Regions from separate parts of the Rhizobium sp. CC1099 genome, predicted to be linked through region 2. Evidence: riboswitches for the same ligand, from Rfam matches in the RefSeq annotation. Region 2 holds a riboswitch; each other region holds the start of a gene.
What was found. A riboswitch is a leader RNA that binds a small molecule or an ion and turns the genes downstream of it on or off. The one in region 2 is predicted to bind cobalamin.
Positions count from the first base shown of each region.

Region 1: another riboswitch for cobalamin. It lies ahead of bluB (5,6-dimethylbenzimidazole synthase); the one in region 2 lies ahead of cobU (bifunctional adenosylcobinamide kinase/adenosylcobinamide-phosphate guanylyltransferase).
Region 3: another riboswitch for cobalamin. It lies ahead of QA644_RS21230 (ABC transporter substrate-binding protein); the one in region 2 lies ahead of cobU (bifunctional adenosylcobinamide kinase/adenosylcobinamide-phosphate guanylyltransferase).

Region 1 is NZ_CP121641.1:1,879,733-1,884,639, reverse strand. It holds gene QA644_RS09660 (NAD+ synthase) at 1-1,439, shown strand, start outside; gene QA644_RS09655 (hypothetical protein) at 1,460-2,290, shown strand; cobalamin riboswitch at 2,309-2,493, shown strand; gene bluB (5,6-dimethylbenzimidazole synthase) at 2,569-3,255, shown strand; gene QA644_RS09645 (DUF2865 domain-containing protein) at 3,263-4,348, opposite strand; gene QA644_RS09640 (NADP-dependent malic enzyme) at 4,475-4,907, opposite strand, start outside.
Region 2 is NZ_CP121641.1:2,018,287-2,023,193, forward strand. It holds gene cobN (cobaltochelatase subunit CobN) at 1-536, opposite strand, end outside; gene cobW (cobalamin biosynthesis protein CobW) at 546-1,595, opposite strand; gene cobU (bifunctional adenosylcobinamide kinase/adenosylcobinamide-phosphate guanylyltransferase) at 1,600-2,124, opposite strand; cobalamin riboswitch at 2,442-2,837, opposite strand; gene QA644_RS10360 (chloride channel protein) at 3,002-4,792, shown strand; gene QA644_RS10365 (cobyric acid synthase) at 4,789-4,907, opposite strand, start outside.
Region 3 is NZ_CP121642.1:4,858-9,764, forward strand. It holds gene QA644_RS21220 (ABC transporter ATP-binding protein) at 1-338, opposite strand, end outside; gene QA644_RS21225 (iron ABC transporter permease) at 335-1,312, opposite strand; gene QA644_RS21230 (ABC transporter substrate-binding protein) at 1,372-2,412, opposite strand; cobalamin riboswitch at 2,663-2,897, opposite strand; gene QA644_RS21235 (hypothetical protein) at 2,937-4,133, opposite strand; partial or broken gene QA644_RS21240 (RHE_PE00001 family protein) at 4,278-4,907, shown strand, end outside.

The DNA.
Region 1 (4,907 bases), 140 kb from region 2:
CCGATACCGCAGACGGCGGCCCCGGCGTCATCGTCGGCTTCCCGCGGCAGGGAAAGACGGGGCGGCATAACTCGGTTGCAGTTCTCGACGGCGGCCAGATCCTGGTGCTGCGTGACAAGATCGACCTGCCGAACTACGGCGAGTTCGACGAGAAGCGCGTCTTTTCCGAAGGATCGATGCCGGGGCCGGTGAATTTCCGCGGCGTGCGGATCGGCGTGCCGATCTGCGAAGAGATCTGGAACGATCTCGGCGTCTGCGAGACACTCGCCGAAAGTGGCGCCGAAATCCTGCTGGTGCCGAACGGTTCACCCTATTATCGCGGCAAGGTCGACGTGCGCCATCAGGTGGCGCTCAAGCAGGTGATCGAAACCGGCCTGCCGCTAATCTTCGCCAATCAGCTCGGCGGCCAGGACGAACTCGTCTTCGACGGTGCGAGTTTCGCCTTCAATGGCGACAAATCGCTGGCCTTCCAGATGAGCCAGTTCGAAACCGCGCTGGCGGTGACGACCTGGAAGCGCGGCGAAAACGGCTGGCGCTGTAGCGAAGGCCCGATGTCACGTATTCCCGAGCCCGACGAGGCCGACTATCGCGCCTGCCTGGTCGGTTTCCGCGATTATGTGAATAAGAACGGCTTCAAGAATGTCGTCCTCGGCCTCTCCGGCGGCATCGACTCGGCGATCTGCGCGGCGATCGCCGTCGATGCGCTCGGCGAGGAGCGCGTCCGAACGGTGATGCTGCCGTATCGCTACACGTCAACCGATTCGCTGAAGGATGCGGCCGACTGCGCCAAGGCGCTCGGATGCCGCTACGACATCGTGCCGATCGAGGAGCCGGTGAAGGGCTTCACCTCGGCGCTCTCGCCGCTGTTCGAAGGAACCGATAGCGGCATTACCGAGGAGAACTTGCAGAGCCGGGCGCGCGGCACGATCCTGATGGCGATTTCCAACAAGTTCGGTTCCATGGTGGTCACGACCGGCAACAAGTCGGAAATGTCGGTTGGATATGCGACGCTCTACGGCGACATGAACGGCGGCTTCAATCCGATCAAAGACCTCTACAAAATGCAGGTCTATGCGCTGTCGCGCTGGCGCAATGGTCATGTGCCGCCGGACGCGCTGGGGCCGTCCGGCGAGGTGATCCCGCAGAACATCATCGACAAGGCGCCGTCCGCCGAGCTTCGCCCGGACCAGACGGACCAGGATTCGCTACCGCCTTATCCGGTGCTCGACGACATCCTCGAATGCCTCGTCGAGAAGGAGATGGCGGTCGAGGAGATCCTCGCGCGTGGGCATGATGTGGCGACCGTCCACCGCGTCGAGCATCTGCTCTATCTCGCCGAATACAAGCGCCGGCAGTCGGCTCCGGGCGTGAAGATCACCAAGAAGAACTTTGGGCGCGATCGCCGCTACCCGATCACCAACCGGTTCCGCGACCGGTAACCCAAAATCCTGGAGGATGCATGCGCAGTTCGGTCGAGATCTATAATATCCGCACCGGGGAAAGCCGGATTGTCGTCCAGACGGAAAAGCTGATCGAGGCGCCGAATTTTTCGCCCGATGGCGCGTATATGCTGTTGAATGGCGACGGGTTGCTTTACCGGCTGCGGCCGGACGGCTCCGGCGGCCTCCAGCAGGTCGATACGGATTTTGCGACGCAGTGCAATAACGATCACGGCATTTCGCCGGACGGGACACAAATCGTCATTTCGGACAAGACGGAATTCGGCAAGTCGGCGATCTATATTCTGCCGGCGGCTGGCGGGACGCCTCAGCTGATTACCGACAATCTGCCCTCCTATTGGCACGGCTGGTCGCCGAACGGAAAGGAGCTCGCCTATTGCGGCATTCGCGACGACGTCTTCGACATTTATACGATTTCCGTCGATGGTGGCCCCGAAAAGCGGCTGACGCATGGCGAGGGGCGAAACGACGGGCCGGATTATTCGGTCGACGGGAAATGGATCTACTTCAACTCCAGCCGCACCGGTCTCATGCAGATCTGGCGCATCCATCCGGATGGAACCGGCCTGGAGCAGGTGACGCACGACAATTACGGCAACTGGTTTGCGCATCCTTCACCGAAGAACGACAAGGTGCTGATCCTTTCCTACGATCCGGAGGTCTTCGATCATCCGCGCGACCTTGATGTGCGGCTGCGGCTGATGGACATGGACGGCGACAACCTGACTACGCTGTTCGAGCTCTTCGGTGGGCAGGGCACGATCAATGTACCCTGCTGGTCACCGGATGGTGACGAATTTGCCTATGTGCGTTACTTCCCGGAGACTTGAACGAGGCGCCGACTCAGGAGATAGAGACTGCCGTCAGGTGCCTGCATCCAGCAGGAGAATCGGGAATCCGGTGAAGGACCGGAACGTGCCCAACGCTGTGAGGCTGACGCTTGCTGCAACAATGGCCACTGGCATCTGCCGGGAAGGCTGCAGAAAGCGGGTGACGCCAAGTCAGAAGACCGGCCTGGCAAGATAGACCGAACCGCGCGGACGGCGGCGAGGTTTTGACGCTTCCCGCGCTGCGGTGCGGGTGCTCAAGCATTGTTGGGGATTTAACGATGCAACTTGATCCTTTCGCCCGCGCGCTGGTGCCGGCCGGCGAGTTCTCCGAACACGACCGGGCCTCGGTCTATAGAGCCATCGAAACGCGCCGCGACGTGCGCGACCAGTTTCTGCCCGATCCTCTGCCCGACGATCTGGTGTCGCGGCTGCTTGGGGCAGCGCATGCCGCGCCGTCGGTCGGTTTCATGCAGCCCTGGAATTTCATCGTGATCCGCGATCCGAAGGTGCGCCAGGCCGCGTGGCAGGCGTTTTCGCGCGCCAACAAGGAAGCGGCCGAGATGTTTGAAGAGGAGCGGCGGGATATGTACAGAAGCCTGAAGCTCGAAGGCATCCGCAAGGCACCGCTCAGCATCTGCGTCACCTGCGATCCGGACAGGGCAGGGCCGGTCGTCATCGGCCGCACCCACAATCCGCGTACGGATGTCTATTCGACCGTCTGCGCCGTGCAGAACCTGTGGCTTGCGGCCCGGGCCGAAGGCATCGGGGTCGGCTGGGTCAGCATCTTCCACGATGCGGATATTCGGGAACTGCTCGGCATTCCGGAGCGGATCGAGATCGTCGCCTGGCTTTGCCTCGGTTATGTCGATCAGCTTTACACCGCGCCGGAACTGGCCGTGAAAGGCTGGCGACAGCGCCTGCCGCTGGAAGAACTGGTCTTCTCCGACCGATGGGGAAGCCAGTAGCGCCGCGTCAGTTCTGCTGCGGCTGCGGTCCGGGCGTTGCGGGGTTCTTGAGATCGATCGCGCCCTGATCGCCGGCGAGAAACTGCGGACCGACCTGGCGGACTTTGCTGTTCGCCGGGTCATAAGGGCGGTCCGGCACCTGCGGCTGCGGGGCAGGCGTGGATGCGGCGCCCGATGGCGGCTTCGTCTTGATACTGGTGATCGAGCCTTTCCTCGGCGGTTCGCTGATCGCCTGATTCTTGCGCATGTTCTCGTAATAGGCAGAGAGATTGCAGAAACAGGAGGACTTTTGGCCGGGCGCGCGGTTCTTGTAGGCAAAGGCATTCTGCATGGCGCTGTAGGGCGCACCGGTCGAGGCCGAGATCATGTTTGCGGCTTCGGTATTCGAGATGTCTTGATAGAAAAGCTCCGTCTCGATACCGGGGCACATTTTCGAACACGTCGCTGCGTCGCGGTTGAAATCGATCGATGTTGCATTCGTGGTGATCGGGAAGAAGCCGCCGTCGCAGGTGCGCACGCACATGGTGCTGACATGCGACATGAGCTCGCCGCGCGGCACGCCATATTGCATGTCGCCGTGTTCGCCTTCTCCAAGCGGAATGAAGGTATCGCTCCGCATCGCCTGTTCTTCGGGACTTGGTGCCGGCGCATAGGCCTGCGGATCCGGCGCATAGTCGAGCTCGTCGTTGCAGCCGTTGTCTTCGAGCGCCGCCATCAGCTCGCGGCGCACGCGATAATCGGCGCCGCCCTGATCGCGCAGTTCGTTGCGCCGCTCCTGCAGGTATCGAATGTTGTCGACCATGCGCGCCTCGGACTGCTGCAGCTCGCTGCAATAATCCGCATTCTCGCCGCCGATCACGACCATGCTGTCCATCGAGCAGCCGTAGCCGCGAAGGTCGTTGCGGACTTTACGAAGCTCGAGATTCTGCTCGGCGATCGCGCTCGCATATTGGCGGACTTCGGGGCCGTTGCCGATGACATGGGGCAGATCGGCGATGCGGCCGCGCAGGTCGTCACAGATCGCATGCGTCTGCGCGGCAGCAGGCGCGGCCAAGGCAAGCAGGATCGCAAGGGTCAGGTTTCGGCGTTTCACGGCATCATCCCGCAGCAAGGTCAGGCCAGAGCACGGCGTGACATTCGCCGCATCCCGGCTTTCTAACCTGCTTCCGTTAACAAGCTGGCGACGCAATTGTAACGCATTTTCGCATTTTGCGACAACTTACGCCGGCTGAGAAGCCTCGACGACGGCAAGCGCGGCCATGTTGACCACGCCGCGCGAGGTGACCGAAGTCGACAGGATATGCGCAGGCTGTGCGGTCCCCAGCAGAATCGGGCCGACATGGAGCGCATCCATCATGGTGCGGACGAGGCCGAGCGAGATGTTGGCGGCATCGAGGTTCGGGAAAAGCAATAGGTTGGCTTCGCCGGCAAGCGAACTATCCGGCATGGCGCGCTTGCGCAGCGCTTCCGACAGTGCAGAACCGGCTTGCATTTCACCATCGACCTCCAGATCGGGTGCTTGTTCGCGCACGAGCTGCAGGGCATCGCGCATCTTGCGTGCGCTCTCGGAGTTTCGGGAGCCGAAATTCGAATGGCAGATCAGCGCGGCCTTCGGCGTAATGCCGAAGCGGCGAACCTCCTGGGCCGCGAGA
Region 2 (4,907 bases):
CACCAGATACCCGCCTTCATCAGCGGCGCAGCCGCGCCCGGCTTCTCATCGCCGGAGAGCATCGCCGTCGCGTAATCGAGAAAGCTTCGCGAATTCCCGTCGCCGCCTTCGATCAGATAAGCCCAGAGCGCGTTGAGATCGTCGAGCGGCACGTTCGAAAACGGCGTCAATCCCGCATCCGGCTTCGAATCCCCAGGCAGCACCGCAATCATCGCACCATGCCGCGCCGCGCAGGCATGCAGCGCCTCCAGCGCGTAGTGGAAGTAGCTCGCGCCCCCAAGCGCCCGGACGATGATCAGCTTTGCGCACCTCGCCGTGCGCTCGATATAGGCATCGACGGACATTGGGTGCTTGAGGCTCATCAGGCTGGCGAGCCGGAGCGTGAAAGGCCTTCCGCCTTGCGCGTGAGCCGCGGCGATCGCCGCAAGCTCCGTATCCGCCGCAGACAAAAACAGGATATCGGCGGGCGATTGGCCGAGGTCGATCGCCTCGTCGCCGTCGCTGATCGTTCCTCTCTGGGCAAGAAGCAGATGCATGGCCGAGCCTTAGACGAGTGCCTGGATGGCCTTGCGGACGGTGTTCTGATCCATCTCGTGCAATCCGATCACCACAAGCCGTGTGCCGCGCGCTTCGCCCGGCGCCCAAGCGCGGTCGAAATACTGGTCGATACGGCTGCCGACGGCCTGGACCTGCAACCGCATCTGCTTGCCCGCGACATCGGCAAAGCCCTTCAGGCGCAGAACATCGTGCTCGGCAATCACGCCTTTCAGCTTCTCGGTGAAGCCTGCCGGATCGTCGATCGGGCCAAGGTCGACCACGAAGCTGTCGAACTCGTCGTGATCGTGCGGCGTGCCGTCCTCATGCTCCAGCTCGTGATGAGACTTGCGGTTGCCGATGTCCTCTTCAGTACCGATGCCGAGGCCGAGCAGCACGCTTGCCGGAACCTCGCCGTTCCTCGCCTCGATCATCGCCGGCTTGCGGGCGATGCGGGAGGCCACTTCGTGGCGCACGCGGCTGAGCCCTTCGCCGTCAAGGAGATCGGTCTTGTTGAGCACGATGAGGTCGGCGCAGGTCAGTTGGTCCTCGAAGAGTTCTTCGATCGGGCTTTCATGATCGAGCGAGGCGTCGTCTGCGCGGCGCGCATCCACCGCATCGTGATCGTCGGCAAAACGGCCGGCCGCGACGGCCGCGCTGTCGACGACGGTGATGACGCCATCGACAGTCACTTCGCTGCGGATATCCGGCCAGTTGAAGGCGGCAACGAGCGGCTGCGGCAGGGCAAGGCCGGAGGTTTCGATGACGATGTGATCCGGACGCTGGGCGCGCTCGAGAAGCTTCGTCATCGTCGGAATGAAATCGTCGGCAACGGTGCAGCAGATGCAGCCGTTGGTCAATTCGATGATATCGTCCTCAGTGCAGTTTTCCGCGCCGCAGCCCTTCAATACATCGCCATCGACGCCGAGATCGCCGAACTCGTTGATGATCAGCGCGATCTTCTTGCCGCCGGTGTTGGAAAGCAGGTTGCGGATCATCGTCGTCTTGCCGGCGCCGAGGAATCCGGTGATGACGGTTGCGGGGATCTTCTGCTGGCTCATAGGTTCAACCCTTCATTTTCAGCGGCAAACCGGCCGCGATGAAATACACTTCCGCGGCTTCCGCCGCTATCATCTGGTGCAGCCGTCCGGCATGGTCGCGGAAATCCCGGGCCATGCGGTTCTCCGGCACGATGCCGAGGCCGACTTCATTGGAAACGATGACGAGCCGCGCTCTTGCCTTCGGCAACCAAGCGGCAAGTGCTGCGAATTCCGCTGCCATGTCGCGCTCCTCCATGATCAGATTGGTGACCCAGAGCGTCAGACAATCGACGAGGATCGCCCGGCCCTCGCGGTCGATAATGGAAAGACGGGGGACGAGCTCCAGCGGCTCCTCATGCGTCGTCCAGAGTGGGCCGCGATCGGTTTTGTGGCTCTCGATCCGCTGACGCATCTCCTCGTCCCAGGCCCGGCCCGTCGCGACGTAGTGGCGCTCAAGCCCGCTATCGGCAATCAGCTGCTCAGCAAAACGGGATTTGCCGGAACGCGCGCCGCCGAGGACGAAGGCGGTGCCGCATGTGGGATGAGTCATCTGGAGGCCTGCGGCGTAAGAAACGGCGCTGCCGAGGTATGGCGCAGCCAACCCTCATTCCTGTGCTTGTCACAGGAATCCAGTGCCCCCAAGTCCTTGGGCGCGGAAGACACCCTCGAGATGGCTGTTTCATTTACGGCGCGGACGCGCCGTGGCGGGTTTCTTGTGACAATCCTCGGGTTAAACCCGAGGACAGGAATGCGGGAAGTCGAAAGTGCGGTGTCCCGCAAAGACGCCACAAAATGCGGCATGGAATTCCATCGTTCAGCCATGACAACCTCCGTGCTGGCAGCGGGGAACAATGCCCCAGAATGGGCTCTTCGCCCGGCACGCATGGCAGGTCTCCTGGCTCGCGGGTGTCGGCCGACCGGGGCGACCATCTAAGGTCGCCCCTGATCGCGCCAGTGGATCTTCCTCGCCTTCCCGGCTGCATTCTCGTGAAAAGGCGGACGATTCGTAGAAATAGAGGCGTCCTGCCCCGGCTGATCACAATGCATTTCCAGTGGCTTTTCCGGCGCCCCAGCCACTTCACCTGATCCGCAACATGCGAAAGGAGCCGTGAAATGGCCTGAACGCCGGACGGAAGACCCTGACCGCTCTACAGTCGCGGGGTCGGCTGTGATAAAGACGCCCGGCTTGGGTCCGTCCCTTCACATTCCCTTTTCATCCGGAACGGCATCTGCCGTCCCGGAACCATCCGTAAGTATATTCATCGTTAGGCAAGCCGCCTTCCGAAGTCAATTGCGGGCACCCAAATGAAACCGGCGGCGAACAGCTTCCAATTCGCGGTGCCTTTCGCGCCGGGCTTTCGCCACATTTCGGGAGCAAGCGCCCCTCTCGCCCTTGACGCTGTTGGCCGCCACCTAGTTCTTTGCATATGCTCACGAAATTGAATTTCCCGCGCCTCTACCGGCTCTACCGCCTGCTCGACGCCGGGCGGCTTCGTGCGCTTGCCCGCCGCAGTGAAATGGGCATGGTCTTCGCCGGGATCGCCGTCGGCGTGACGTCGGGCCTGGCTGTCACCGGCATGAGCCTCCTCTCGCGCGAGCTGCATCGCTTGATCTTCGGCATCAGCGACATCGAACGGCTGAGTTCATCGCAGACAAACGACAAATTCCTGCTTCTGATGGCGCCGGTCTGCGGCGGGATGCTGCTCGGCCTTCTGTTTTTCATTCTCGCGCGAACCCGCAAGAAGCCCATGATCGATCCCATCGAAGCGAACGCTTTGCATGGCGGACGGCTGTCGCTGACGGATAGCATCATCGTCGCCGTGCAGAATCTGGTTTCGAACGGCTTCGGCGCCTCCGTCGGCCTCGAGGCGGGCTATGTCCAGCTCGCGGCGGGTATCGCCTCCAAGCTCGGACTGAAGCTGCAGCTCCGCCGTGCAGACCTGCGCGTCCTTGTCGGCTGCGGCGCCGCCGGTGCGATCGCCGCGGCCTTCAATGCACCACTGACAGGCGCCTTCTATGCATTCGAGCTCATCATCGGCACCTACACGATCGTGTCGCTGACGCCGGTCGTCGTTTCCGCGCTCGTCTCGACGCTCGTCGCGCGCCTGCTGGCGGGAAGCGATTTCATGATCGATGTCGGGGAGTTCGGCACGGTGGTTCCGGCTGATTATATCCCTGCCCTGTTGCTTGGCGCCTTCAGCGCCGGCGTCGGCATCCTGATCATGCAGGGCGTAGCCTTCATCGAGGAGCTGGCGCGCAAAAGTTCGGTTCCGACGCCGCTTCGCCCGGCGCTCGGCGGCATCGTCGTCGGCCTTCTGGCGATGATTACGCCGCAGGTGCTTTCGGCGGGCCATGGCGCGCTGCATCTGAACCTTGGCCGTGATGTTGCCGTCCCGGTCCTGGTCGGTCTTCTCCTGCTGAAATCCTTCGCATCGGCGATCTCCATCGGTTCCGGCTTCAGGGGCGGCCTCTTCTTCGCCTCACTCTTCATGGGCGCTCTGCTCGGCAAGCTTTTCGCCTATGCTGCCCCCTATTTCGCCCATGCGACGCTGACGCCCGTGATCTATGCCGTGGTCGGCATGAGTTCGCTCGCCGTTGCGGTCATCGGAGGGCCGCTGACGATGACGTTCCTGGCGCTCGAGATAACCGGGGACTTTCCGATCACCGCGCTGGTACTTGCGGCCGTCATCACCTCGTCGCTCGTCGTGCGCAACACGTTCGGCTACTCCTTCGCGACATGGCGTTTTCATCTTCGTGGCGAAAGCATCCGCAGCGCCCATGATGTCGGCTGGATCCGCAATCTGACGGTCGACAAGCTGATGCGCTCGGACGTGAAAACGGCGAAGGTCAGCATCACGATTGATGATTTCAAGAAGGCCTGCCCGATCGGATCGAGGCAGCGCGTCATCCTCGTCGACGACTCCGACAAATATGCCGGCATCGTGCTCGTTCCGGAAATCTACGCGAGCCCGGTTGCCACCGACGACGAGGGCAAGGATCTGAAGGATTTCATCCGTTACCGGAACGACTTCCTGCAGCCGCAGATGAACGCAAAGCAGGCGGCGGCGATATTCGACAAGACGGAGAGCGAAGCACTCGCCGTGCTCAGCAATCTGATCGAGCGCCGCGTCGTCGGCCAGCTCAGCGAAAGCTATACGCTGCGCCGCTACAGCGAAGAGCTCGACCGCAGGCGCCGCGAGGTCTCCGGCGAAATCTAGCCGAGAAGCCCGGCCAGCCAGCCTTTGTCGAGATGGGTTTCGAGTTCGTCCGCGACCTCGTCGAGCGCCTGGTCGACGCTTTGACGGTAGCTCCGCCGTTCGCCGGATAGGCCGA
Region 3 (4,907 bases), on a different replicon from region 2:
TCGTCCGTCCTATCCCAGGGGGAGAGCGCGCCTCGATGCGGTGTTCGCCCGAGGCGGACAACATCCTTTACCGAAAGGTCCGCATCGGTTGTCGCTTGCTGTTCGATACGCTGGGCAATCTCGCGACGCGCCATTGTGCTGATATCGCTCTCGCCCAGTCTGATGACGCCGCTCTCAACCTGCCGCAGCCGGCAGATGAGACGCAGCAGGCTCGACTTGCCAGAGCCATTGGGTCCGAGCAGACCAAGCGTCTTGCCCGGCGCAACATCAAGGCTGACGCCATCGACGATCACTGTGCTGCCGGCGCACCAGGCGACGTTGCGCATCGATATGCTCATACCGGCCTCCTTGCCTTGTAGAGAATGAGGGCGAAGACAGGAGCGCCGAAAAGTGCCGTGACCACGCCAATTGGAAGCACCTGCTGCGGGATGATCGTGCGCGAGACGATATCGGCAAGTACCATGAAGATCGCCCCGATCAACGCTGTTGCCGGCAGTAACCGCTCGTGAGCCGGACCGACCAGAAAGCGCGCCGCGTGCGGAATGACAAGACCAACGAAGCCGATCGAACCGACGATGCTGACGACGGCAGCGGTCATCACCGCCGTCAGTCCAAGAAGGGTAAGACGCACGCGCCGCACCGGTACGCCGAGCGCCGCGGCAGAGTCCGTACCGAAGGCAAAGGCATCCAGCACACGTGCGTGAAGCATGCAGATAACAAAGCCGCCGCCGGCAATGGGGGTAACGAGTAAAACATCCGTCCAGCGCACGCCGCTGAGGCTCCCGAGCAACCAAAACATGATACCCCTTGCCTGCTCGGCATTGGCCGAGGTCGTGACGATGTAGGACGTCAACGCATTGAAGAGCTGCGAACCAGCAACGCCTGCCAGGATGATCCGATCGGCGCCGCCGCCTGCGCCTGCGGCCAAAAGGGAGACGAGACCGAAGGCTGCCACCGCACCGAAAAAAGCACCGGTGGAAAGCGTCAGCACGCCGGACCCGATGCCGAGGATCATGATGGCGACCGCGCCGGTCGAGGCGCCCGCCGAAATGCCAAGCACATAAGGTTCGGCAAGCGGATTGCGAAGCAGGGCCTGCAGCATGGCGCCCGTCATCGCAAGAGCCGCGCCGGAACTTGCAGAGACCAGGGCGCGGCTCAGCCGATAGTCCCAGATGATACCCTCATGGATCGGCTTGATTGCGAAGGAGGTGCCGAACATTCGATTTGCAATAGCTTGCGCAATCGTCCGCAGCGGTATGACGATCTCGCCGATCGACACGGCGAGGCCTATCGCCAATGTCAGTGCAGCCATTGAAAGCAGGGACAAGGCGGCAAAGCCGCCCCATCCGTTACGTTGCCCGGCGTCTTTGCTCACTTCGCCAGTCCAAACTGCCGTATGGCTACTGCAAGCGTCTCGATGCCGTCGACAAGGCGGATCGATGGGCTCATTGCCTGCGAGTCCATGACGACCACCTGCTTCTTTTCCACAGCGCTGATCCTGCTTGCCACAGGATCGGTGTTCAGAAACGTAAGCTTGATGGCCGGATCGTCGGCAACGTAGCGGCGACGATCCATCCCGGCGATGACGATGATTGCGGGATTGAGGCCGGCGACCGTTTCCCAGCCGACCAACGGCCATTCCTCGTTCGTGGCAATCACGTTCTTTGCCCCAAGGGCCTGCATGATATAGGCGGGCGCGCCGTTGCGGCCGGCCATGAAGGCTTCCCCGTCGACTTCCTTGCTGGAGAACCAGAATACGACCGGGATATCCCTTACCCTTGCCCCGGCAACGGATGCAATCGCCTTATCCTCACGTTCCTTCAGCCTCGCGACCAATGCCTCGCCGCGGTCCTGAACGTCAAAGATCGCGGCAAGTTCGGTGATCTCCTGATAGATGACCTCGGTCTTCAGCATTTCCTTGCGGACACCATCACCACCCGTCGCATTATCCTTGGCGGCGCAATCGGCCGGCGCGACATAGGTGTTGATGCCAAGCTTCGAAAACTGATCGTAGGTTCCAACCGAGCCGTTCGGGCCGACATGCCACTCGAACTCGGCAGCAACCAGGTCGGGGCCGGTTCCGACCACCGCCTCGAAGCTCGGATCATTGTCGGCGAGCCGCTTGATTTTGCTGTTTTCCGCATCGAATTGTTTGAGCACTGGGCTGAACCAGACAGCCGTGCCTGTGATGCGATCCGCAAGGCCGAGCGACAGTAGGATTTCGGTCATCGCCTGGCCGATCGATACCACCTTGTCCGGCACCCTATTGAAGGTGATGGATCGGCCGCAATTGGCAATTGTCAGGGGGTAGGTGGTCGAAGCGGCAAAAGCAGGTGCAGAAATCGCTGAGGTTGCCAATACCGCGAAGGCAAGGCGCAGAATGAACCGCCGAAGTTTTGGATCGGATGACATGGAAACACTCATAGGGAATTGAGGATGCGTCGGCACGGCGGCCTGATCGCTCCGATGTTGATGGGAAACGCGTAAGGTGGTCGCCGGCCATACGGGCGGGCGAGCCGTCCGGCACGACGGGCTTACCTGCAGCGACTATGGTTTATTGAAAAGAGCGATCCGTTCCGTCTCACGCGGAAGGGGTCTGCGCCGATTAGGGGCGGCAAAAGAAATCATCTCGTCTCCTGTTCCGGGCAACCCCGCCCGTTCAATTGGATCTCTCTTTGACGGCAGGTCTCCTGGCTCGCGGATATACACCGGACCATCTGCCTTCCCGTGAGAACGAGCTCACAGTGGCATGGCGCTTGGCGCCACGAGGATGATCGGCAATCCGCTTACAGTTGCGGGGGCAGCCACGGTCTTGGTCCCTTTTGGGTCGTCCGCACCGTGTTCCCTATTAATCCCCTCGGAGTCTACTTCGGGGAACCGTCGCGCTCAGTTATGCCGAGCGCAGCCGTCTCGTCAAGCCGTTGAGACAAGAGCGATCAATGGACGGCGCCTGATCCCCCGACGGCGACGATGCCGAAAGGCAGTCCCTCAACTGGAAGGGTTCGAACCTCTTTCATGGTCTCAATATCGATCATCCGCACAACGCTATGGCGAGGATCGGTGATGGCAATCTGATCGCCTGCAACTGCGAGCCGGGGGCGCGGATCGCGCCAGTGACCATCCTTGCTGTAAGGCTCGGTGACGCTTGCCGACGTCGTGATCTGACCGCTTAGAATGTCGATAAGATGCAGTTGCCCGTCTTCGGTCAGTACATAGGCATTCTTGACCCGAGTAGGATCGAGCGCGAAATCGATACGGCGGGTCGGCAGGTCGACCAAGCGATACGGTTCGGTGCCGTCTGGGTCGATCAGGGCAATCTTGTCCTCGCCGTAGTTGCCCAGGAAAAATTGCATCACCTTACTGCCGAGCAAGGTCGTCACTTTTCCCTTCGGCAGCTTGTCGCCGTATTCCAGCATTTTAAGTTGCACGGTCTGCTCCTTGCCAGGACGGGCAATCAGGACACCTTCCTCGCAGCCGAAGGCAACGAGCTTTGCCGAGAAGGCTTCTCCGTGCAGCGCCGTGCAGGGCGTGACGTCGCCGACCTGTCTTCCGTTTGCGCTTAGAACCCGTAAACCCAGACGTGGCGGCAGTTCATCCGGTTTGGTTTCCGCCTTGGTATCGGGAACCGAGACCAGCATATTCCGCCCCATGGGCACGGCGACGCCATGGTGAGGTGCCGTCGCGTCTATGAGCTTTTCGGATGCTGTGCCTTCCAGAAGACCTTCTTCGGAAACGAGCTTGGCTTTGCCTTCCCGATCGTAAAACAATACCACGTCGTCGCCATGCATGACGGCGTGGACCGGCCGTTTCCCGTCGAGTGTGGCTTGCAGCAGCAAAGGTGCGGATGTTTCCAGATCGCGATGCTCGCCATGGTCGGAAAGCGTCACACCGGTTTTGATCACCTGGACGGTATTGGCTTCTGATTGAACGGCAAAAACAGTCTGGCCGGAATGACTGGCGGCCAGCGCCGCATAACCCTTTAGCCCAAACTCGCCGATCTGCTCACCGGTCTTGACGTCGAATGAACGAACCATGGGAGCCGTGTGGTCGGCGATGAACAGGCGCCATGTCTGCTTTTCCTCTTCAGCGGAGGCCGGATTCACCAAGAGGCTTGCTGCAAACGCTGCGGCCATCGTCAATCTGGGTATCATCGGAAATCCCTTTTCTGATATGTAATAACATTACATTCTCTAGCGGAGTTCCAAAAACATGTCCAGGCCGTCGGGGCCGAAGGCGATGTAGCGCTCGAGCTGCCCCCCACAAGCCTGCTGCGACCTATGTCCGACGCCGGCCGCGCGTTGGCTCGGCTCGACGAGCGCATCGCCCGCTCGCCAGTCGGGCAGGGTTTTGTCGAACGCTCGCATTTCGCCGACGCCTGCGCCTCGCTTTGGATCGACGGCGAGCTGGTTCATCTGGAAGACCTGGTGCTGCATGATGCCAGTCATGACATCCGCACGCCGACCCATGAACTGACCATCGCCCGCGACGTTCTGAAAACCCGCCGGCGGATTGCGGCCCAGCCGCATGGTTGGGCGCTTCAGTCCCGAGGGACTGCGAAACCTGCGCGGCCAGGGTCACATCGTCGCCGACGGCGGTGCCAGCGAACAATTACCGTCGAAGGTGCTGCCGTGGCCGATGGCGAGCCGATACCCTCTGATGAGGCAGTGAACGGAGGAGGGGAGCGGAGCGATGCTTCTGATCCGCTCGCCACAGAGCTGGCGGCGATCGACGCGGTGCTCGCTCGCTCCGAGGCGGCGCTCACACAGGCTAGTGCGCCCAGCCGCCGGCGGCCGCGAAAAGGATCTGTTCGCTTATGATCTGGATTGGGACGAGGACGAACGGCTCGGCGAATGGCGAGCCGTCCTGCGCGAGCTCGACAGTTCTCCACGCGTGCTGCAGGCGATTGT